Regions from separate parts of the Diaphorobacter sp. ED-3 genome, predicted to be linked through region 3. Evidence: predicted binding sites of a transcription regulator. Region 3 holds the regulator's gene; each other region holds the start of a gene.

Region 1 (7,949 bases), 1.7 Mb from region 3:
CCGGCTTCTGGTGGCTCAACGCCGGCCTGGTGCTGATGATCGCGACCAGCCTGCTGCCGATCGGCCTGTTCCAGTTCCACGCCAGCGTGGCCCACGGCACGTGGTACGCCCGCAGCGAGGAGTTCCTGCAGCAGCCGTTCCTGGAGACCCTGCGCTGGGTGCGTACCTTCGGTGACCTGGTGTTCATCACCGGCGCCCTGTGCGTGACCTGGCAGGTGGTGAGCGGCGTGCTGTTCGCCCCCCGCGCCCCGGCCGCCCCGAGCACCGGAGCCCTGGCAGGCGCCAACCGCTGACGCACCGCGGATACCGGGTGCGCCGCCCCGCGCGGCGCGCCCGGTCCCGCCCTCGGACCTTTTGAAGAACCGCCATGAACATCGACCGCTTCAAGCACGAGCACCGGGACATCCTGGGCCAGATCGCCACCCTGCGCCAGCTGGCACACAGCGACGGGGAGCACAACGCGACGGCGATTGCACAGGGCATCGTGGCCATGAGTTCCACCATCAAGCTGCACCTGGCCGTCGAGGACCGCCTGCTGTACCCCGCGCTGCGCCAAGGCGCCGACGCGGAACTGGCACGCCTGGGCGAACAGTTCCAGCGCGAGATGGGGGCAATTGCCGCGGCGTACATGGACTTCGCACGGCGCTGGAACACGCCGGAGCGCGTGCGCACCGACGCCGAGGGTTTCCGTGCAGATGCCAACACCGTGCTGCGCCATGTGTACGAACGCATGCAGCGCGAAAACCGCGACTTCTACCCGCGCATCGAGGCCGAGGAGGCCCTGGCGCATTAAGGCCCACTCTATTTTTCATAGCTATAAGCGCTTACCTGTAGAGCGCCGCAGCTCGAAAACGTTTCCATCGGCAAGGCCTTAGGGGCACCTTGCTTTTCAGCCGGCCTTGTGCCGGCTTTTTTTTCGCGCCGCGCGGGCCCCTCCGCGGCTGCCGGCGGGCTTGTCGTTTTTGTGGGGCGATCGCCCGCACAATCACTGCCGTGATGTAACGTCTGCCTACATTTGCACGGGGTACCGCGTCCACGCGCCCCTGGCATCGACCCACCACCACGCCGCACATGATGCACCCCGCCCACCGCCAGGAGTTCCGCCAGTCCCTCATCTGGTTCGCCGTGCTGCTGGTCAGCCTGTGGCTGTTGAAGACCCTGCCCGCGCCGGATGCCGCGCGCGGCATGGCGGGCTACTTGCCGCTGCACACCGCGATGGAGGTCGTGTCCATCGGCGTGGCGGCAATGGTGTTCAGCATCAGTTGGGCCACGCAAAAGTACCGGCCCAACGGGCGGGTGCTGGTCCTCGGCCTGGGGCTGCTGGGCGTGGCGGTGCTGGACCTGACCCACAGCCTGTCCTACGCCGGCATGCCGGACTTCGTGACCCCCAGCGACCCGGAAAAGGGCATCAACTTTTGGCTGGCCGCGCGCGCGCTGGCGGCGCTGGCCCTGCTGTGGGCCGCGTTATGGCCCCACCGCTGGAATGAATGGCTGGGCCGCCGCTCGCGCTACGCGGGGCTGTTGTGGGTGGCGCTGCTGGTGGGCGCGGTGCACTACGTGCTGCTGGGGCATCCGCAGTGGCTGCCCCGCACCTTCACGCCCGAGGCAGGGCTCACGCCCTTCAAGGTCCGTTTCGAATACGCGCTGGCAACCGCGTACGTGCTGGCGGGCGTGGGCTTTCTCATGCACCTGCGCCATGCGCGCGAGTTCGGTCTGTCGCACCTGGCGCTGGCATCGTTCACCATGGCCATGAGCGAGATCTTCTTCACGCTCTACGCCAACGTGACCGATGTGTACAACGTCGCCGGCCACTTCTACAAGATCCTCGCCTATGGCTTCCTGTACCGCGGCCTGTTCGTGGAAACGGTGCAGATCCCGTACCTGGACCTGCGCGCCGCCGAGGCCCGGCAGCGGGCCACGCTGAACACGCTGCCCGACCTGCTGTTCGAGGTGGACCGCAAGGGGGCGTACCTCGCGGTGCACGCCAACGAGACCAGCAAGCTCATGACCCCGCTGCCCCAGTTGCTGGGAAAAACGCTGGACGAGGCGCTGCCGCCGGCGGCGGCCGCGCAGTGTTTCGAGGCACTGGCGGAGGCTGAACGCACGGGCATGAGCCGCGGCCAGCGCATCACGTTGCCGCTGCCCCTGGGCGAGCGGCATTTCGAGCTGTCCGTCTCCCGCAAATCCGCGGTCGCGGGCCAGCCCGACACCTTCCTGATGCTGTCGCGCGACATCACGCCCACCGTGGAGAACGAGGAGCGCATTCGCTCCGAGGCCGGCCTGAACGCCGCCCTGCTGGACCTGCAGCAGCACGACATCCACCAGCCCGAGGCAGACCTGCTGCGGCGCGGCCTGGCGCATGCCCAGACCCTGACCGGCAGCGCGCTGGCCGTGCTGTACTTCGTGCACGACGACGCTCGCGGCACCTCACTGGCCGCCTGCTTGCACGAAAACGCCCCGCCCGACATGCCGCCGTGGGAAACCGCCCTGCGCGAACGCCGCGCCGTGGTGACGAACGCGCCGCACGATGCGGCGGCTGGGCGCGCACCGGGCGGCGCGACGGCCCGCTGGGCTTGCGTGCCCGTGGTGGAAGGCGGCAGGCCGCGCCTGCTGCTGGGCGTGGCCGGCAAGGCGCGGGACTATCACCCACGCGACGCACAGGCGCTGCAGACCGTGGCCGACGCCCTCTGGAAGCACACGGCCCAGCGCCGCCAGGAGGCCGTCATCCACCGCCTGTCGGAGGCGCTGGACCAGAGCCCCAGTCCGGTGGTCATCACCGACATCGACGCCAGCATCGTCTACGTCAACAAGGCCTTCAGCGAAGTCAGCGGCTACGGCGCACAAGAGGTGCTGGGCCGCAACCCGCGCGTGCTGCAGTCGGGACTGACGCCCCGGACCACCTATGCCGATATGTGGACCAAGCTGCCGCGCGGCCTGCCCTGGCAGGGCGAACTCATCAACCGCCGCAAGAACGGACAGGTCTATACGGAAAACGCCTCGCTTTACCCCGTTCGCGACGTGTTCGGCGAAGTGACGCATTACGTCGCGCACATGGAGGACATCACGCAGCGGCGCGAGGCGGAGGAGCGCATCCGCGCCCTCTCCAACTACGACACGCTGACCGGCCTGCTCAACAAGAAAGCCTTCGACGAACAGTTGACGCAAGCCATCGACCGCGCCGACGCAAGCCACGAACGGGTGTCGGTGCTGTGGTTCGACCTGGACAACTTCAAGCTGGTGAACGAAACCCTGGGCCACGCGGCCGGTGACGAACTGCTGTTGGAGATGGGCAACCGGCTGCGCGCCTGCCTGGCGCCGCACATTCCCGTGGCGCGCTATTCGGGCGACGCTTTCACGGCCATCGTGCCCCTGGCGGACCAGGCGGCGGTGGCGCTGCTGGCGCAGGATGCGCTGGCGCAGCTGCAGACCACACTGCAGATCCAAGGCCATGCCGTATCCGTCAGCGCGTCGGCCGGCATCGCCGTCTACCCCGACGACGCGCGCACCGCCAGCACCTTGGCGTCCGCCGCGGAAGTGGCGATGTACCGCGTCAAGCAGGACGGGCGCAACGGGCTGCGCTTCTTCGCACCTGAGATGCAGGCGCACACGCAGCGTTCGCTGGAGCTGGCCGCCGGCCTCAAGGACGCGGCGCACCGCGGCGAGCTGTTCCTGGTGTTCCAGCCCCAGCGCACGCTGGGCAGCGGCGCGCTGGCGGGCGCCGAGGCGCTGCTGCGCTGGCGCCATCCGCGCTGGGGGCTGGTGTCTCCGGCCGAGTTCATCCCGATCGCCGAGCAAAGCGGCTCCATCGTGGCCATCGATTTCTGGGTGGTGGAGCAGGTGGCGCAGCAGTTGCGCGCCTGGGATGCCGCGGGCCTGCCGCCGCTGGTGGTGGCGGTGAACGTATCGGCTGCGCAGTTCGCGCGGCCGCACTTCGTCGAGGAGCTGGTGCGCATCCTGCAGCGCATGGACGTTTCGCCCCAGCGCATCGAGGTGGAGTTGACCGAGGCCGTCGCGCTGAAAAACCCGGAACAGGCCGAGACCACCATCCGCCGCCTGCATGAGGTGGGCTTTCGCGTGGCGCTGGACGACTTCGGCACAGGCTATTCCTCCATGAGCTACCTCAAGCGCTACGCCATCGACAAGCTCAAGATCGACCAGTCCTTCGTGCGCGAACTCGCCCACCAGGCCAGCGACCAGGCCATCGTGACGGCCATCATCAAGATGGCCCACAGCCTGCGCATGGCCACCATTGCCGAAGGCGTGGAGACGGCCGAGCAGGCCGCGTTGCTGCAGGCCTGCGGCTGCGACGAAATGCAAGGCTACTGGTACAGCCGGCCGCTGGAGCCCGCCGCGTTCGAGGCCTTTGTGCGCAATGCGCAGGCCGGCGTCGAGTTGGCCTGACACGCGTCGCGCCGCACGCAACCCGGTTGCTACTGTTTTAATAGCTTCCAGCGCTTACCCCTCCAGCGCCAGAAGGCCAAACGGCGTCAAACCCTCCACGGCGCCCCGATCCCCCGCCCAGCCTCTTGGGTGCGGGCCTGCTGCGGCCCCACCCAGTGGCACGCGGGCCACAAGCCCCGCACCGCACCCCCCCACTGCACAGGTCCTTTTCTGCCCTGCGGTTTGTGCCTGATCAAACTACCTATAGTGTTTGATAGGTATGGTGAACACTATATGTAGTGTTTTAAGGGTTGCCATGACACCACCATCTCCGATCGTCGCCAGCCTGCCGCGCGACGTCATCCAACGCAACGGCGAGCGCACGCCTTTCGATGCTGTGCGCATCCAGTCGGCCATCGCACGGGCCGGCCAGGCCACGGGCGAGTTCGGCGAGGACGAGGCCCGTCTGCTCACGGCGCAGGCCACCAAGGTGCTGATCCACCGCTTCCATGGCGAGGCGCCGGCCATCGAGCAGATCCAGGACGTGGTGGAGCAGACGCTGATCGCCGCCAACCATCTGCAGACCGCGCGCGCCTACATGGCCTACCGCCAGCGCCACGCCACCCTGCGCGCCGACCGGCAGACGCTGGTGCATGTGGAAAGCTCCATCAACGAGTACCTCACGCGCGCCGATTGGCGCGTGAACGCCAACGCCAACCAGGGCTACTCGCTGGGCGGGCTGATCCTGAACGTGGCAGGCAAGGTGACGGCCAACTACTGGCTCTCGCACGTCTACGCACCCGAGATCGGCGAGGCGCACCGCAATGGCGACATCCACATCCACGACCTCGACATGCTCAGCGGCTACTGCGCGGGCTGGTCGCTGCGTACGCTGCTGCACGAGGGGCTCAACGGCGTGCCGGGCAAGGTGGAGGCGGGGCCCCCGAAGCACATGAGCTCCGCCGTGGGGCAGATCGTCAACTTCCTCGGCACGCTGCAGAACGAGTGGGCGGGTGCGCAGGCGTTTTCGTCCTTCGACACCTACATGGCGCCCTTCGTGCGCAAGGACGGCATGGACTACGCCGCCGTGCGCCAGTGCATCCAGGAGCTGGTCTACAACCTCAACGTGCCCTCGCGCTGGGGCACGCAGACGCCGTTCACCAACCTCACCTTCGACTGGACCTGCCCCGAGGATCTGCGCGAGCAGGTGCCGGTGATCGGCGGCGTGGAGATGCCGTTTTGCTACGGCGAGCTGCAGGCCGAGATGGACGTCATCAACCGCGCCTACATCGACGTGATGACCACGGGCGATGCCAAGGGCCGCGTGTTCACCTTCCCCATCCCCACCTACAACATCACGCCCGATTTTCCGTGGGAGAGCGAGAACGCCGTCGCCCTGTTCGACATGACGGCCAAGTACGGCCTGCCGTACTTCCAGAACTTCATCAACTCCGAGCTGTCGCCCAACATGGTGCGCTCCATGTGCTGCCGCCTGCAGCTCGACCTGCGCGAGCTGCTCAAGCGCGGCAACGGCCTGTTCGGCAGCGCCGAGCAGACCGGCAGCCTGGGCGTGGTCACCGTCAACTGCGCGCGCCTGGGCTATCTGCACGCGGGCGACGAGGCAGCCCTGCTGGCGGCGCTGGACCGCCTGCTGGAACTGGGCAAGCAGAGCCTGGAGGTCAAGCGCAAGCTCATCCAGCGCCTGATGGACCAGGGCCTGTTCCCGTACACCAAGCGCTACCTGGGCACACTGCGCAACCACTTCAGCACGCTGGGCGTGAACGGCATCAACGAGATGGTGCGCAACTTCACCGGCGGCGCGCACGACATCACCAGCGACTGGGGTCACCAGTTCGCCCTGCGCCTGCTGGACCATGTGCGCGCGCGCATCGTGCAGTTCCAGGAAGAGACCGGCCACCTCTACAACCTGGAGGCCACGCCCGCCGAAGGCACCACCTACCGCTTTGCCAAGGAAGACAAGAAGCGCTGGCCCGCCATCCTGCAGGCCGGTACGGCCGAGCAGCCCTACTACACCAACAGCTCGCAGTTGCCCGTGGGCTTCACCGACGACCCGTTCGAGGCGCTGCAGCGGCAAGAGGCGCTGCAGGGCAAGTACACCGGCGGCACGGTGCTGCACCTGTACATGGGCGAGCGCATCTCCAGCGGCGCGGCCTGCCGCGAGCTGGTGAAACGGGCGCTCACCCACTTCCGCCTGCCCTACATCACCGTCACGCCCACCTTCTCCATCTGCCCCACGCACGGCTACCTGGCCGGCGAGCACAAGTTCTGCCCGCGCTGCGACGAGGAGCGCCTGGCCGCCAAGCGCGCGCGGCTGGCGGCGTGATTTGAATGAAATCAGCCTCTAGCGCTTATGCAACAAGCGCCAACAGCTATTGTTTTTGAAGTTCTTCCACCACCAACCCAGGAGTTTGTCATGACCCACTTTCCCGCCACCGAGAACACCGCCCTGGCAACCGCCGTGCAGCTGACCGACGCCGAGCGCCAGCCCTGCGAGGTCTGGACGCGCGTCATGGGCTACCACCGCCCCGTGGCCAGCTTCAACACCGGCAAGCAGGGCGAACACAACGAACGCCAGTTCTTCGCCGAGCCGGGCCGTGCCTGCTAGGACCAGCCACACCGCCGCCGAGGCGCTGCGCATCGGCGGCATCACGCCGCTGACCACCATCGACTTTCCCGGCAGGCTGGCCGCCGTGGTGTTCTGCCAGGGCTGCCCCTGGCGCTGCGACTATTGCCACAACGCCGGGCTGCTGGACGCGGCCGCACCCGCGCCGCACCGCTGGAGCGAAGTGGAGCAACTGCTGCACACGCGCCGCGGCCTGCTGGACGGCGTGGCGTTCTCGGGCGGCGAGCCCACGCTGCAGGCCGCCCTGCCCGACGCCCTCGCGCGCGTACGCGCCCTGGGCTTTGCCACCGGCCTGCACACGGCGGGCATGTACCCCGAGCGGCTGCAGGCCCTGTTGCCGCTGCTGGACTGGGTGGGCCTGGACATCAAGGGGCCGCTGGCACATTACGACGCCATCACCCGCACGCCGGGCAGTGGCGACCGCGCCTGGGAGTCGCTGCGCTGCGTGCAGGCCAGCGGCGTGGATTACGAGTGCCGCACCACCTGGCACGCGGGACTGTTCGACACGGCGGCCCTGCAGGCGCTGGCCGAAGACCTGGCCGCACAAGGCGTGCGCCAATGGGTGCTGCAGGAATGCAGCACGCCCGCCAGCGTGCCCTGGGCCCGGACGGCGCCGCCCACGCAGTGGCCGCTGCCCACCAGCCTGCGGTGCGCCTGATCAGCCGGCCGCGGCCCCGGCGCCGCACACCCGCAGCACTTCGGCGCCGTACGCCTCCAGCTTTTTCGCACCCATGCCGCTGATGCCCTGCAGATCCTCCAGCGTGGCCGGGTTGCGCTCGGCAATGGCGGCCAGCGTAGCGTCGTGGAAGATCACGTAGGCCGGCAGGTTGTGCTCGCGCGCCACCTCGGCGCGCCAGGCCTTGAGGTTGATGAAGCGCACCTGGGCGTCCTGTCCCAGGTTGGCCGCTGCCACCGGCGGGGCGCT
Region 2 (7,949 bases), 1.6 Mb from region 3:
CGCCGCGGCAAGGCAACACCCAGCGTCCGCCCATCGCACCGCCACAGGACATGGTGCGCTGCGCCCACTGCGGCGTGCACCTGCCACGTGGCGATGCCGTGCCCGGGGGGGCGCATATGTACTACTGCAGCACCGCCCACCGGGACCGTGGGCCCGCCTGAGCCGATGCCCTCCAAGCTGGCAGCCGCCGCCTCTCCCCTGCCCTTTCATCGCCTGTGGAATGCCTTCCTCACAGCGCGCGTGATGGTGGCGCTGGCGCTGCTGCTGCTGCAGTTGCTGGGCATTGCACTCAACCAGGCCGGCGAACCGCTGCTGTTCAGCATCTGCCTGGGCTACCTGGTGGCCACGGTGGCGCTGCGGGTGTGGGGGCACGGCGCCGTCCCTGATCCGCGGCCCGGCATCCAGTGGTTGCCGTCCATCGGGCTGGATCTGTTGCTGGTCAGCGTGCTGCAGGCGCTGCAGCAGTCGGGCGGCTTGAATTTCACGCCGTTGTTCGGACTTCCGGTCCTGATGGCAGGCGTGCTGGGATCCTTGACACTGGCTCTGGCAACCACGGCCGGCGCCACGCTGCTGCTGCTGGCCTGGGCCTGGTGGCTGGGCACATACGGCGGCGCCGGAGACGGCACGCAGCGCTACCTGCAGGCGGCGTTGACAGGCACCGGCTACTTCATCGTCGCCTATCTGGTGCACCTGCTGGCCGCCAAGCTCACCAGCGAGCAGCAGATGGCCCGGCGCAGCCAGATGGATGCGCGCACCCACCGCGCGGTCAGTGCCCTGGTGATGCAGCACGTGGCCGATGGCGTGCTGGTGCTGGACCTGCATGGCCAGGTCCGCCTGGCCAACCCCGCGGCGTTGCTGATGCTCGGCCACAAGATCTCCGGAGATTCCTCCCTGACGCTCACGCACACGGCGGCCTTCAAACCCCTCATGGATCTGGCGTGCGCCACTTTCCAGATGGAGCGTCCCCAGCATGCCGATGTCAACGTCCTGCACGATGGCCAGATCCCCATGGCCCTGCGCGTGCGCGCATGGCTCACCCACACGCAGGACGCCCCGGACGACTCTCCGGGGGAGCCGCTGTGCGTGATGTTCCTGCACGACCTGCGCGAAATGGAAGCGCGCCTGCGCACCGAGAAGCTGGCCGCCATGGGGCGCATGTCGGCCGCCGTGGCACATGAGATCCGCAACCCGCTGGCAGCGATCGTGCAGGCCAACGAACTGCTGGAAGAAGACCTGGACGACCCCACACAGAAGCGCCTGACACACATGGTGCGTCAAAACGCCGACCGGCTGGTGCGCATCACGGAGGACGTACTGGACATTGCGCGCGTGCAGCACCAGATCCACCAGGCCAGCTCCTCCACCGTGGCACTGGATGCCACGGTGCAGCAGGTGTGGAACGACTGGACGGCGCAGGACCCCGCACGCCGCCAGGGGCAACTGATACTGGACGCGGGCTCGGCGCAGGTGGAGTTCGACGCCGAGCACCTGCGGCGTGTGCTAGTGAACCTGCTGGACAACGCATTGCGCTACAAGGGACCCGAACCCGATTCGCTGTGCCTCGCGACGCGCGCCACCCCCGGCGGGAAGGCCGGCGTGCAGGTGTGGAGCGATGGCGCACCGCTGGACAAATCGGTGGAGCGGCATCTGTTCGAGCCTTTCTTCTCATCCGAAAGCCGCTCCAGCGGGCTGGGCTTGTACATCTGCCGCGAGCTGTGCCAGCGCCACGGGGCGGACATCGGTCACCAGCGCACCACACGCAGCCTGGCGCGCGGCGAGGTGGCGGGAAACGCCTTCACTGTGACCTTCCGCAGCCTTTCGCGCCCTGCAGACAGCGCATCACTGTTTGACACAATCGTGGTCTGACACGGCCCACAGACCATGAATGCATCCACCGCCTCCATCCTTGTCGTCGATGACGAACCCGATCTGCGCACCCTCTATGAGCTGACCCTGCTGCGCGAAGGCTACCGCGTGGAGACCGCCGCCAGCGTGGACGACGCGCGCCAACAGCTGCAGACGCAGAAGTTCGACGTCGTGATCACCGACATGCGGCTGCCCGACGGCTTCGGCATGGACTTGCTGCACGGCCTGCGCAGCCAGCAGCGGCGTGAACGCTGCGTGGTCATGACGGCCTATGGATCGGCCGAGAACGCGGTGGAGGCGCTGCGCGCGGGCGCGTTCGACTACCTGACCAAGCCCGTGGACCTGAAGCAATTCCGTGCCGTGGTGGCCTCGGCGGTGCAGGGTATTGGCGCCGTACTGGCGGCGCCCAAAGCCACCCGCCCCGGCGCACGCAACGCCACGCAGTGGCCGGACATGCAAGATCCTGTGCTGGATCGCCTGATCGGCGACTCCGAAGCCATGCGCAATGTGAAGCAGCGCATCGCCAAGGTGGCGCGCAGCATGGCCCCCGTGCTGGTGCGTGGCGAGTCAGGCACGGGCAAGGAACTGGTGGCCCGCGCGCTGCATGCCAGCAGCCAGCGCTCCGAAGGCCCGCTGATCGCCGTCAACTGCGGCGCAATTCCCGAGAACCTGCTGGAGGCAGAGTTCTTTGGCGCGCGCAAGGGTTCCTACACCGGCTCTACGCACGACCGGGAGGGCTACTTCCAGGCCGCCCGTGGAGGCACGCTGTTCCTTGACGAAATTGGCGACCTGCCGCTGCCCATGCAATCCAAACTGCTGCGTGCGATCCAGGAGCGCACGGTACGGCCCCTGGGCTCCACGCAGGAAGAAGCCGTGGACGTGCGCATCGTCAGCGCCACGCACCGAGACCTGGCCGCTGACGTGCAGGCGGGGCGCTTCCGCCAGGATCTGTATTACCGGCTGAATGTCATCGAACTGCTGATCCCACCGTTGCGCGAGCGGCGAGAGGACCTGCCCGCGCTGTGCGAGGCCTTGCTGGCCCGTATCGAGCAAGAATCGGGGGTGGCCGTTCCCCACCTGACAGAGGAAGCGCTGCAGTGCATCGCACAGCACCCGCTCACCGGCAATGTGCGCGAGCTGGAAAACCTGCTGCATCGCGCGGTAGCCCTCAGCGATGGCCATGAGCTGCACGTTGAAGGCGCGCCAGCCTCCACCGTGGAGGCACCGCCGCCCCTACCGCAGCCCGTACCGTCCGCACCAGCCATCGCGCAGCCCGCTGAGCCGCACGCGCCCCCTCGTTGGTCCGGCATCAGCGAAGGCATGCCCCTGCCCAACGATCTGCAAGCCTGGCTCGACCAGCAGGAACGGGAAATACTCGTGCGCGCCCTGCGCGAGGCGAGTTTCAACCGCACGGCCACCGCAGCCCGCCTGGGCATCAGCCTGCGCCAGATCCGTTACCGGATTGCCCGGCTGCACATCGAGGTACCGCAAGACGGCGACAGCCATGGCGACGCGCAGCCCTGAGCCTGCGGCCCGGCGGCCCGCCTGGCACGGCGGCTGGTACGCGAATGCGAGACGCATGGACTCGCCCAACCACGGGCCACGCCCCCCGCAGGCCAGCGTGGACCTCATCGTGGTGCATTCCATCAGCCTTCCCCCCGGAGAGTTTGGCGGGGACCATGTCCACCGGCTTTTCATGAACCGGCTGGACTGGGACGCCCATCCTTATTTCCAGCAGATTCGCGGCCTGGAAGTGTCGACGCATTTCTTCATCACGCGCGCAGGTGTGCTGTGGCAGTTCGTGGACGTGGGCCGACGCGCCTGGCACGCGGGCCGTTCCCACTACCGAGGGCGCGATGCCTGCAACGACGACTCGATCGGCGTTGAGCTGGAGGGGCTGGAAGGTGGAAGCTTCGAGCAGGCGCAATACGCCACCCTTGTGACCCTTTGCAAGGCGCTGCGGCAGCGCTACCCCGTGCGCTACATCGCAGGGCATGAGCACATCGCGCCTGAACGCAAACACGACCCAGGCCCTGGGTTTGACTGGCGTGTACTTCATGGAGCCTTCGCCGGCACGGGTGTTCTTTTTCCGCCAGGGTGCTGATCCCTCCAGCCACCCGGACGCATTGCCGCACTTTGCGCCTTCGCCTCGCCTTCACTGCTCAGGATGAAGTTGCACGCGCGTTTGCGCGCAAGATCGGCCAGCATGCCGCACCATGGCTCAAGCCGTCGGATGCGGGCCTGACCCTACGGAGGCTGCGACGGCAGTAGAAGGCCCAGGCGTTCAATCACGACGAAACGATCTCGCCAGCCTCTTATGGGGATACACTACCCCTAGTGTCTTGAACCATCAAGACACACTAGATATAGTGTGCGGCGACAGTCTAAGCCGCCGTTTCGCCGGCCGAAGGTGACTACCCGTCCGCCTGGCCATTTCTCCGAACACCTCCGAGGACCTCCATGCACGCTGCGCCCCTATCCGTTCCTGTTGACACCCCATCGCCTGCACGGGCCACCCCGTCAGCCACGCCGACCGGGGCCCATCCACTGATGCACTACCAGATCATTCGCCGCAACGGCGCCGTGGTGCCCTTCGAGCCGCAAAAAATCGCCGTGGCGATGATGAAAGCATTCCTGGCCGTTCACGGGGCACAGGGAGCAGCCTCGGCGAGCGTGCGCGAAGTGGTGGATCAGCTGACCCAGGCAGTCGTGCGCGCGCTGATGCGCTCGCGCCCCGCGGGAGGAACGTTCCACATTGAGGACGTGCAGGACCAGGTGGAGCTGGGCCTGATGCGAGGCAGCCATCATGAGGTGGCACGCGCCTACGTGCTCTACCGCGAGCGCCGCGCGCAAGAACGCGCACAGAAGAAGGAACAACTGCTACCCCAGATGCCGGCCCTGTATGTACAGGACCAAGGTCAGCGCGTGGAGCTTGACATTCTGCGCCTGCAGAGCCTGGTGGAAGCCGCATGCACGGGCCTGGGATCGGACGTCCAGGCCGCGCCCATCATCGCGGAGACGATGCGCAACCTGTACGACGGCGTACCCATGGACGAGGTGTACAAGGCATCCATCCTCGCGGCGCGCACCCTGATCGAGAAAGATCCCGGCTACACCTACGCGACGGCACGACTGTTGCTGCACACCATCGTGCGCGAGGTGTTAGGCCGCGACGTGAATCCCGCCGACATGGCCCTGGCCTACGCCGAGAATTTTCCACAGTTCATCCGCCAGGGCGTGGACAACGAGTTGCTCGACCCGCGCCTGATGGAATTCGACCTGCAACGCCTGGGAAGCGCACTGAAGGCCGAGCGCGACCTGCAGTTCGACTATCTTGGCCTACAGACGCTGTACGACCGCTACTTCCTGCATGTGCGCAAAACGCGCATCGAGCTGCCTCAGACCTTTTTCATGCGCGTGGCCATGGGCCTGGCGCTGCGCGAGGACGACCGCAACGCCCGTGCCATCGAGTTCTACGAACTGCTCAGCTCCTTCGATTTCATGAGCAGCACGCCCACGCTGTTCAACAGCGGGACATTGCGCTCGCAGCTGTCCAGCTGCTACCTGACGACGGTGCCCGACGAGCTGGAGGGCATCTACGAATCCATCAAGGAAAACGCCCTGCTGTCCAAGTTCGCGGGCGGCCTGGGTAACGACTGGACACGCGTACGCGCCCTCGGTGCACGCATCAAGGGCACGAACGGCGAGTCGCAAGGCGTGGTGCCGTTCCTCAAGGTGGTCAACGACACGGCCGTGGCCGTGAACCAGGGCGGCAAGCGCAAGGGTGCCGTCTGCACCTACCTGGAAAGCTGGCACCTGGACATCGAAGAATTCCTGGAGCTGCGCAAGAACACCGGCGACGACCGGCGACGCACACACGACATGAACACGGCCAACTGGATTCCCGACCTGTTCATGAAACGCGTAATGGAAAAGGGCCTGTGGACACTGTTTTCCCCCTCGGATGTCCCTGATCTGCACGACCTGTACGGACAGGCCTTCGAAAAAGCCTACATCGCCTACGAGGCCAAGGCCGAGAGCGGCGAGCTGCCTCTGTTCAAACGCGTACCGGCCGTCGACCTCTGGCGCAAGATGCTTTCCATGCTGTTCGAGACCGGGCATCCCTGGATCACCTTCAAGGACCCGTGCAACATCCGCTCTCCCCAGCAGCATGTAGGCGTAGTGCACAGTTCCAATCTCTGTACCGAGATCACGCTTAACACCAGCGATGCCGAGACGGCCGTGTGCAACCTGGGATCGGTGAACCTCGCGCGCCATCTCAAGGACGGAGGCATCGACCACGACAAGCTGCGCAAAACCGTGAGCACGGCCATGCGCATGCTGGACAACGTGATTGACATCAACTACTACGCCGTACAGAAGGCCAAGGATTCCAACCTGCGCCACCGCCCCGTCGGCCTGGGCCTGATGGGGTTCCAGGACGCGCTGTATGAACTGCGCATTCCCTACGCAAGCGACGCCGCAGTGGAGTTTGCCGATACCTCCATGGAGGCTCTCTGCTATTACGCCTACTGGGCCTCAACCGATCTCGCCCAAGAACGGGGCCAATACTCCAGTTACCAGGGTTCTCTGTGGTCCCAGGGCATCCTGCCGCTGGATTCACTGCAGTTGCTGGAGCAGGAACGTGGCGGGTACGTGGAGGTGGACCGTACGACCCGTCTGGACTGGGACATGCTGCGCGCCAAGATCGCGCAAGACGGCATGCGCAACTCCAACTGCATCGCCATTGCGCCCACAGCCACCATCTCGAACATCGTTGGCGTGGACGCCTCCATTGAGCCCTCCTTCGGCAATCTCTCCGTCAAATCCAACCTCTCGGGAGAGTTCACGGTCATCAACCAGTACCTGGTGCGCGACCTGAAGCAGCTGGGCCTGTGGGACGACGTGATGCTCATGGATCTCAAGCACTTCAAGGGATCGCTGCACGCGATCGACCGCGTTCCCCTCACCGTCAAGGCACTGTATGCCACCGCCTTCGAAGTCGCTCCCACCTGGCTCGTCGAAGCGGCGGCGCGTCGACAGAAATGGATCGACCAGGCGCAGAGCCTGAACATCTATATGGCCGGCGCCTCAGGCAAGAAGCTCGACGAGACATACAAGCTTGCGTGGATACGCGGTCTGAAGACCACTTACTACCTGCGCACGCAGAGCGCGACGCATGTGGAGATGAGCACCGTGAACACACGCCAGCTCAATGCCGTCGCGTCTGGCGCAAGCGACACGGGGGAGGGAACGATGGCACCAAGCTCGGCACTGAACGCTGCCGTGGCCGCAGCGCAAGCGCAGGCTGCTGCCATCCCTGCGACCGACGTGAAGTTCTGCGCCATTGACGACCCCGGCTGCGAAGCCTGCCAGTAATGCCGTGCGCATGCGGGCGCAGCGTGACACATCGTCGCCTCGTTCGCATGTGTCGTGAAGCAACAGATCACGCCTGGCAACGCTTCGGTGCTTTTCATTTTGAAGCACTGCTTCCATAATCCGACCACTGGAAAACCTATGCTCACCTGGGACGACGAAGTCAAGCCCTCATCGCAAAAACTCTTGGACGGCAGTCACTCCAACGACCGCCCTGTGGAGCCTCCGCCAAACGGTTTCCAAGCACCCGTGTTGCAGTCCGTCGCCAGCACTTCGACGCGCACTGCCCCTACTACGTCTGCAGCACCCCAACACCGCCGCGTGTCTGCGGTCGACAAACGCATCATCAACGGCCAGACCGACGTCAACCAGTTGGTGCCGTTCAAGTACAAGTGGGCGTGGGAGAAATACCTCGCCACCTGCGCCAACCACTGGATGCCGCAGGAAGTGAACATGACGCGGGACATCGCACTCTGGAAGGACCCGAACGGCCTGACCGAGGACGAACGGCGCATCGTCAAGCGCAACCTGGGCTTCTTCGTCACGGCCGACTCGCTGGCCGCCAACAACATCGTGCTGGGCACCTACCGCCACATCACGGCGCCGGAATGCCGGCAGTTCCTGTTGCGCCAGGCGTTCGAGGAAGCCATCCACACCCATGCGTACCAGTACATCGTGGAGTCACTGGGCTTGGACGAAGGCGAGAT
Region 3 (7,949 bases):
CCGTCGGGTCGCCCGTCAGGCTCCAGCCCTGGGGTCCGTCGTGCAGCGTGGCGTCGTTGCACAGCAGCGCCACCTGGGCCACGGACTGCAGGGCAGGGTGTTCTTGCGCAGTGATGGGCACGCCCCCGATGAGGAAGCCCCCCTGCGGCGCATAGCCGCTGCCGGTCACCTCTATGACATGGTCGGCGGTCACCACGCGCTGCACGGTCATCTCGTTGCAAGTGAGGGTGCCGGTCTTGTCGGAGCAAATCACCGTGACGGCTCCCAGCGTTTCCACTGCCGGCAGGTGGCGGATGATGGCGTTGTGCTGCGCCATGCGCCGCACGCCCATGGCCAGGGTGATGGTCATGATGGCGGGCAGCCCCTCGGGGATGGCCGAGGCCGCCAGCGCCACGGCCATCATGAACATGTCCGCGGGTGCCTGAGCGCGCCAGAGCACCCCGATGGCGAACGTGGCGAGCACGAACAGCCCGATGGCCAGCGCCAGCCAGCGGCTGAACTGCGCGATCTGCCGCAGCAGCGGCGTGGTGCTCGCCTGCACCTGGGCCAATAGCGTGCTGATGCGCCCCAGTTCACTGTTCGTGCCCGTGGCCACCACGGTGCCCAAAGCGGTGCCCGCGGCCACCAGCGTGCCGGAGTAGAGCATGCTGCGGCGGTCGCCCAAAGCGGCGTCGGCTGCCACGGCGGCTTCGTCCTTGTCGCAGGGCACGGACTCGCCCGTCAGCACGGCCTCGTCGGCGCGCAGGCTGCGGGCCGTGAGGATGCGCAGGTCCGCGGGCACCTTGTCGCCGGACGCGAGGATGACGATGTCGCCCGGCACGAGCTGGTCGGCGTCCACCAGTTGGCGCTCCCCCCCGCGCAGCACCGTGGCCTGGTGCGAGAGCATGTGGCGTATCGCGTCCAGCGCCGACTCGGCCTTGCCCTCCTGCAAGAAACCGATGATCGCGTTGACGATCACGGCCCCCAATAGCACCCCGGTGTCGATCCAGTGCGCCAGTGCCGCGGTGACCGTCGCGGCAGCGAGCATCACGTAGATCAGCACGTTGTGAAATTGCTGCAGCAGGCGCAGCCAGGCCGGTCGGCGCGGCGGCGCGGGCAGGCGGTTGGGGCCGAAGCGTGCCAGGCGCCGCGCCACCTCGGCATGCGCCAGGCCGTGGCGGTCGTCGGTTTGCAGCCGTTGCAGCGCTTCGCCAGCGGAAAGCGCATGCCACGGGGTGTCGCGGGCATCGGTGGATGGAGGCAGGTGCATGCAGGGCGGACGCCGGACGACGCGACTGGTCGAGTGAACCCAGTCTAGGTCCGCAGGCGTGGACCGTGCCAATGCCCCAGTGCCAGGCCGGGGAAAGTGGCCGCTATTGGCCTTCTTTTGCTATATAAACAATAGCTGACTGCGCTTGCTGGTTGGGCATTTGATGCTGTTTTTGATATGCATCACGTGGCCGTAAATGGTCGCCGCGGGCAAGCAGGGGCCAGTGTTTCGCATGTGGCAGGGGAAGTCATATCCCTCTGCCGAGGCGGCGGCGCCCGTCATCCATTGGGCAGGGGAGCGCTGCAGGGGATGCCCTGCACCGCCGGCCCTGCAGTGCAACGATTTCAGGCGGGGATGCGTCTTGCCAAGAAGTCGCGGATGGCGAACAGCGTTGCGTCCGGTGCTTCGGTCATCTGGTGGTGGCCCACCGGCAGATGGACGATCTGCACGTCCTTGCCCGCGGATCGCGCGGCCTGGATCAACCCCTGCGCGGCCTTGGGCGTGGTCATTTGGTCTTGCGTGCCCAAGGCGAACAGCACGGGGCACTGCACCGCTGCGATGGCCTGCTCGCCATGGGAGTAGCTGTCGCAGGCGACGAAGCCGCGGTGGAACACATTGACCTGCGGGTTGCTGCGCAGCACCTTGCGGCCCAGCGCCATGCCCGCGCCGTACACCCAGAAGCCCGCGCCTGAGGGGGGCGCGAGGGTGCTGCGCGAGAACACGTTGACCATGCGCAGCGCCTGCTCGGGGTCGGTCTGCGATGCCTCGATGAGCGCGGGCGACACCTTCATCGGATAGGCCGTACCCACCAGCACCAGATGGCTCACGCGCCCGCCCAGGCGTGCGGCGGCCTCCAGCGCGATCAACGAGCCCCAGCTATGGCCCACCAGCGCGGCGTGCTGGATGGACAGTGCGTCGAGCAGGGCGCCCACGAAGTCGGCCGCCTGCTCCACGCTCGCAGGGGCATCGCCCGCGCTTTTGCTGTGGCCGGGCAGGTCGACGGCCAGCACGTTCCAGCCATGGTTGGCCATGTAGCGGCTTTGCAGCGCCCAGACGCTGTGGTCATTGAGTACGCCGTGGATGAACACCACGGTGGGCTTGGCGGCATCGAAGGGCTTGCCGCCGGTGTAGCAGTAGGTCTGTGCGCCGTTGACTTGCACGTACATCACGCACCTGCCTTTCGCGCTTGCTTCTCCGCAGCCTTGAGCGCCCGCTTGAGGTCGTCGATCAGGTCGTCGGCATCTTCCAGCCCGATCGACAGGCGGATCGTGCCCTGGCTGATGCCGCCCGCGGCGAGCGCTTCGTCGCTCATGCGGAAGTGCGTGGTGGAGGCGGGGTGGATCACCAGGCTGCGGCAGTCACCCACATTGGCCAGGTGGCTGAAGAGCTTGAGCGTCTCGATGAACGTCTTGCCCTGCTCGCGGTTGCCCTTGAGGTCGAAGCTGAACACCGAGCCCGCGCCGCGCGGCAGCAGGCGCTGCGCGAGCTGGTGGCTGGGGTGGGACTCGAGCAGCGGGTGGCCCACGCGCTCGACGAACGGGTGGCTGGCCAGGAACTGCACCACCTTCTCGGTATTGCGCATGTGGCGTTCCATGCGCAGCGGCAGGGTCTCGATGCCCTGCAGGATCAGCCAGGCGGTGTGCGGGCTCATGCAGGCGCCGAAGTCGCGCAGGCCCTCGCGGCGAGCGCGCAGCAGGAAGGCGCCCACGGTGCTCTCCTCGGTGAACACCATGTTGTGAAAGCCGTCGTAGGGCTGGGTCAGCTCGGGGAAGCGGCCGGAGCCTTCCCAGTCGAAGCTGCCGCCATCGACCACGACGCCGCCGATCACCGTGCCATGGCCTGAGAGGAACTTGGTGGCCGAGTGGTACACCAGGTCCGCGCCATGCTCGAAGGGCTTGATGAGCCACGGCGAGGTGAGGGTGGAGTCCACCAGCAGGGGCACGCCAGCTTCATGCGCAATGTCCGCGACCGTGGGGATGTCCAACACCTCCAGCCCGGGGTTGCCTACGGTTTCGCCAAAGAACAGCTTGGTGTTGGGGCGGATGGCGGCGCGCCAGCCGTCGATGTCGCCGGGCTTCACGAAGGTGGTGTCAATGCCGAAGCGGCGCAGCGTGTAGTGCAGCAGGTTCTGGCTGCCGCCATACAGCGCCGTGCTGGCCACGATGTGGCTGCCTGCGCCCATCAATGTGGCAATCGCCAGGTGCAGCGCGGCCTGCCCGCTGGCCACGGCAATCGCCCCCACGCCGCCCTCCAGCGCTGCCACGCGCTGCTCCAGCACCGCGTTGGTGGGGTTGCTCAGGCGGCTGTACACATGGCCCGGGCGCTCTAGGTTGAACAGGGCCGCCGCATGGTCGCTCGACTCGAAGACGAACGAGGTGCTCAGGTGGATCGGCACGGCGCGCGCACCTGTGGCGGGGTCCGGCTGCGCGCCGGCGTGCAGGGCCAGCGTGTCGAAGCCGGGGTCGGAATATCCGGGCATTCATGTCTCCAAAGTGGTGAATTTGTGCGCCATTGTGGGCTATATTTATTCGCTATCGGGCTGCATGCAGCGCCTGCAGAACCCTTCGGAGACTCCCCATGAAAGTCAGCGACATCCTGCGCCTCAAAGGCAACACCCTCTACACCGTGCATCCCGACGAGCCGCTGGCCCGCGCCGTGGATGCCATGGCCGATAAGGACATCGGCTCGCTGGTCGTGATGGAACATGGCGACCTGGTGGGCATGCTCACCTTCCGCGAGGTGATCCAGGCGCTGACGAAAAATGGTGGCGGCGTGGGCACCATGCTGGTGCGTACCGCCATGGACGACGCGCCGCTGACCTGCACGCTGGAGACCGACATGGACGAGGTGCGCCGCATGATGCTGGGCCGCCACGCGCGCTACATGCCCGTGATGGACAAGCGCATGCTGATGGGCGTGGTCAGCTTCTACGACGTGGCCAAGGCCGTGGTGGACAGCCAGAATTTCGAGAACAAGCTGCTCAAGGCCTACATCCGCGACTGGCCGCAGGAAGAATCGCGGCCGGCCAACTGATTTGGTGATCAAAATAGCTGCCAGCGCTTGTCAATCAAGCGCTGGCAGCTATTTTTTTGGTAGTAACAGTGGCTCGGGGATAATCGCACCCCTATGAGCGGCAACACACTCGGTACCCTTTTTTGCGTCACCAACTTTGGTGAATCCCATGGCCCCGCCATCGGCTGCGTGATCGACGGCTGCCCGCCCGGCATGGAACTGTCCGAGGCCGACATTCAGGCCGACCTGGACCGCCGCCGCCCCGGCACCAGCCGCCATGTGACGCAGCGCAACGAGCCGGATGCGGTGGAAATCCTCTCGGGCGTATATGAGGGCAAGACCACCGGCACGCCCATCGCGCTGCTGATCCGCAACACCGACCAGCGCAGCAAGGACTACGGCAACATCGCGCAGAGCTTCCGCCCGGGGCATGCCGACTATGCCTACTGGCACAAGTACGGCCTGCGCGACCCGCGCGGTGGCGGCCGCTCGTCTGCGCGCCTCACGGCACCCACCGTAGCCGCCGGCGCGGTGGCCAAGAAATGGCTGGCCGAGAAATACGGCACCCGCTTTCGTGCCTGCATGACCCAACTGGGCGAACTGCCCATCCCGTTCGAGAGCTGGGAGCATGTGCCGCACAACCCCTTCTTCGCACCGGTGGCCGACGTGCAGGCCTACGAGGACTACATGGACGCGCTGCGCAAGTCCGGCGACTCCTGCGGCGCGCGCATTCGTGTGCAAGCTACCGGTGTGCCCGTGGGACTGGGCGAGCCGCTGTACGACAAGCTGGACGCCGACATCGCCCATGTGATGATGGGCCTGAACGCCGTGAAGGGTGTGGAGATTGGAGCTGGCTTTGCCAGCGTGGCGCAGCGCGGTACCACGCACGGCGATTCGCTCACGCCCACGGGCTTCGCCAGCAACAACGCGGGTGGCGTGCTGGGCGGCATCAGCACCGGGCAGGACATCGAGGTGTCGCTGGCCATCAAGCCCACCAGTTCCATCATCAGCCCACGCGAGTCCATCGACATCCACGGCCAGAGTACCGAGGTGATCACGAAGGGGCGCCACGACCCCTGCGTGGGCATCCGCGCCGCGCCGATCGCCGAGGCGTTGCTCGCATTGGTCATCATGGACCATGCGCTGCGCCACCGTGCGCAATGCGGCGACGTGGTGCAGGCCGTGGCTCCGATTCCGGCAGTCCGCCAGGGGTGATGGTCAAAAACGGCTGTAGCGCCCGCCCAGTGGGCGCTGTCAGCTATCAATAGAAGAGCAATGGGAGAGCAGCGGCTTACTTGCGGACTTCGTCCACCAGCGCACGGAACTCGTCGATGTCCTCGAAGCTGCGGTACACGCTGGCGTAGCGCACATAGGCCACCTTGTCGAGCTTCTTCAACTCGCGCATGACCAGCTCGCCGATGCGGCTGGACAGAATCTCGCGCTGCCCCAGGTTGAGCAGCTTTTCCTCGATGCGCTCGATGGCCGAGTCGATCTGCACTGTGCTCACCGGGCGCTTGCGCAGCGCCAGCTTGAACGATCCCAGCAGTTTCTCGCGGTCGTATTCGACGCGGCGGCCGTCCTTCTTGACAACCGTGGGGAAGTTGACTTCCGGTCGTTCGTAGGTCGTGAAGCGCTTGTCGCAGGCGCCGCACTGGCGCCTGCGGCGGATGAAGTCCCCGTCCTCGGAGACGCGGGTCTCGACGACCTGGGTCTCCTGATGGCTGCAAAAGGGGCACTTCATCGCGGCGGTCGATCAGCGATAGACCGGGAAGCGGCTGGTCAGCGCGTGCACCTTGGCGCGCACGGCTTCCAGGTTCGCCTCGTCATGCGGATTGTCCAGCACGTCGGCCACCAGGTTGGCTGTGAGGCGCGTTTCCTCTTCCTTGAAACCCCGTGTCGTGATGGCGGGCGTGCCCACGCGAATGCCGCTGGTGACCATCGGCTTTTCGGGATCGTTGGGGATCGCGTTCTTGTTGATCGTGATATGGGCCTTGCCCAGGGCTGCCTCGGCCTCCTTGCCGGTGATGCCCTTGGCGCGAAGGTCCACCAGCATCACGTGGCTTTCGGTGCGACCGCTCACGATGCGCAGTCCGCGCTGGATCAGCGTTTCCGCGAACACCTTGGCGTTCTTGGTCACCTGCTGCTGATACTGCTTGAACTCGGGCGACAGGGCTTCCTTGAAGGCCACGGCCTTGGCGGCGATGACGTGCTCCAGCGGGCCGCCCTGCAGGCCGGGGAAGATGGCGCTGTTGATGGCCTTCTCGTGCTCGGCCTTCATCAGAATGATGCCGCCGCGCGGGCCGCGCAGGCTCTTGTGCGTGGTGGAGGTCACCACGTCCGCAAACGGCACCGGGTTGGGGTACTCGCCCGCGACGACCAGGCCGGCATAGTGGGCAATGTCCACCCAGAAGATGGCGCCGACTTCCTTGGCGATCTTCGCGAAGCGCTCGAAGTCGATGCGCAGGGCGTAGGCGGAGGCGCCGGCGATGATCAGCTTGGGCTTGTGCTCGCGGGCCTTGGCTTCCAGCGCGTCGTAGTCGATCTCTTCCTTGTCGTTCAGTCCGTAGGAGACTACGTTGAACCACTTGCCGCTCATGTTCAGCGGCATGCCGTGCGTGAGGTGGCCGCCCTCGGCCAGGCTCATGCCCAGAATGGTGTCGCCGGGCTTCAGGAAGGCCATCAGCACAGCCTGGTTGGCCTGCGAACCCGAGTTGGGCTGCACATTGGCCGCTTCGGCGCCGAAGAGTTGCTTGATGCGGTCGATGGCCAACTGCTCGATCACGTCCACGTTCTCGCAGCCGCCGTAGTAGCGCTTGCCAGGGTAGCCTTCGGCGTACTTGTTGGTGAGCTGCGAGCCCTGAGCGGCCATCACGGCGGGCGAGGCGTAGTTCTCGCTGGCGATCAGCTCAATGTGTTCTTCCTGGCGGCGGTCTTCGGCCTGGATGGCGGCCCACACCTCGGGATCGGTTTGTTCGACAAGAATATTGCGTTGGTACATGGCAGTCCGATGAACTAAGTGTCCCTTGGCAATCAAGGGCTGCCCAGGCGAACGACGGATCGCTGCGGGGCTGGTGCCTGCCGCGCGGCACGCTCCCCAGTGGTTTGCAGAAAAACGCTGTTTCCTGCCGGTGTCCACGTCAGCGGCGGTGCCCCGGGGGACGTCCGCGCCTATCGCCAGTTGCGTGCCCTGCTAGTGTAGCTGAGCACGCCCTTCATCAATGCCAGATTAGGCTCTTCAGAGGCCGCTCAGCAGGGCCACCTTCTCGCCAGTGGCAGGGGTTGCAGGTGCGGCTTCCGGTGTGGCAGGAGCCTTGGTGGACAGGAGAGGTGGATTCACGGGGCCGGCGGGAGAAACGCCCGTGCGACCATTGGCGACCTGGCGCAGCCGGAAATGCTCCGCCAGTACCTTGGCGGCATAGCCCCCGTCGTCGGGCAGGTTGGCTGCGCCGACGTAGTAACGCAGTCCGCCTTCCAGCGAGCCGGCGCGCGCGATGCACTCCTGCAGCACCTTCACGCCCACGCGCAGGTTGGCCACGGGATCGAATGCCGCCAGGTGCCCACCAAAGCCTTCGTACTTGTCGGTATGCACGCGCGTCATCACCTGCATCAAGCCTTGCGCACCTACCGGGCTTTGTGCAAACGGGTTGAAGCTCGATTCCACGGCCATGACGGCCAGGATCAAGGTGGG

What was found. The regulator NrdR, encoded in region 3, represses ribonucleotide reductase genes. The targets are predictions, from matches to a motif close to CACNANATNTNGTG.
Region 1: the regulator NrdR is predicted to act here: its motif matches at 4,669-4,682, upstream of PCQ86_RS00975 (ribonucleoside triphosphate reductase).
Region 2: the regulator NrdR is predicted to act here: its motif matches at 4,225-4,238, upstream of PCQ86_RS16895 (ribonucleoside-diphosphate reductase subunit alpha).

Annotation. Positions count from the first base shown of each region.
Region 1 covers NZ_CP115182.1:194,397-202,345, reverse strand. Annotated here, with positions in the region: gene PCQ86_RS00990 (nitric-oxide reductase large subunit) at 1-293, shown strand, start outside; gene PCQ86_RS00985 (hemerythrin domain-containing protein) at 368-793, shown strand; gene PCQ86_RS00980 (bifunctional diguanylate cyclase/phosphodiesterase) at 1,072-4,401, shown strand; gene PCQ86_RS00975 (ribonucleoside triphosphate reductase) at 4,697-6,724, shown strand; gene nrdD (anaerobic ribonucleoside-triphosphate reductase) at 6,815-7,006, shown strand; gene PCQ86_RS00965 (anaerobic ribonucleoside-triphosphate reductase activating protein) at 6,996-7,682, shown strand; gene recQ (DNA helicase RecQ) at 7,683-7,949, opposite strand, start outside.
Region 2 covers NZ_CP115182.1:3,477,352-3,485,300, forward strand. Annotated here, with positions in the region: gene PCQ86_RS16875 (PP0621 family protein) at 1-161, shown strand, start outside; gene PCQ86_RS16880 (sensor histidine kinase) at 166-1,866, shown strand; gene PCQ86_RS16885 (sigma-54-dependent transcriptional regulator) at 1,882-3,390, shown strand; gene ampD (1,6-anhydro-N-acetylmuramyl-L-alanine amidase AmpD) at 3,371-3,970, shown strand; gene PCQ86_RS16895 (ribonucleoside-diphosphate reductase subunit alpha) at 4,327-7,245, shown strand; gene PCQ86_RS16900 (ribonucleotide-diphosphate reductase subunit beta) at 7,384-7,949, shown strand, end outside.
Region 3 covers NZ_CP115182.1:1,904,533-1,912,481, forward strand. Annotated here, with positions in the region: gene PCQ86_RS09430 (cation-transporting P-type ATPase) at 1-1,249, opposite strand, end outside; gene PCQ86_RS09435 (alpha/beta fold hydrolase) at 1,594-2,415, opposite strand; gene PCQ86_RS09440 (O-acetylhomoserine aminocarboxypropyltransferase) at 2,415-3,728, opposite strand; gene PCQ86_RS09445 (CBS domain-containing protein) at 3,827-4,282, shown strand; gene aroC (chorismate synthase) at 4,376-5,476, shown strand; gene nrdR (transcriptional regulator NrdR) at 5,553-6,002, opposite strand; gene glyA (serine hydroxymethyltransferase) at 6,015-7,259, opposite strand; gene PCQ86_RS09465 (lytic transglycosylase domain-containing protein) at 7,497-7,949, opposite strand, start outside.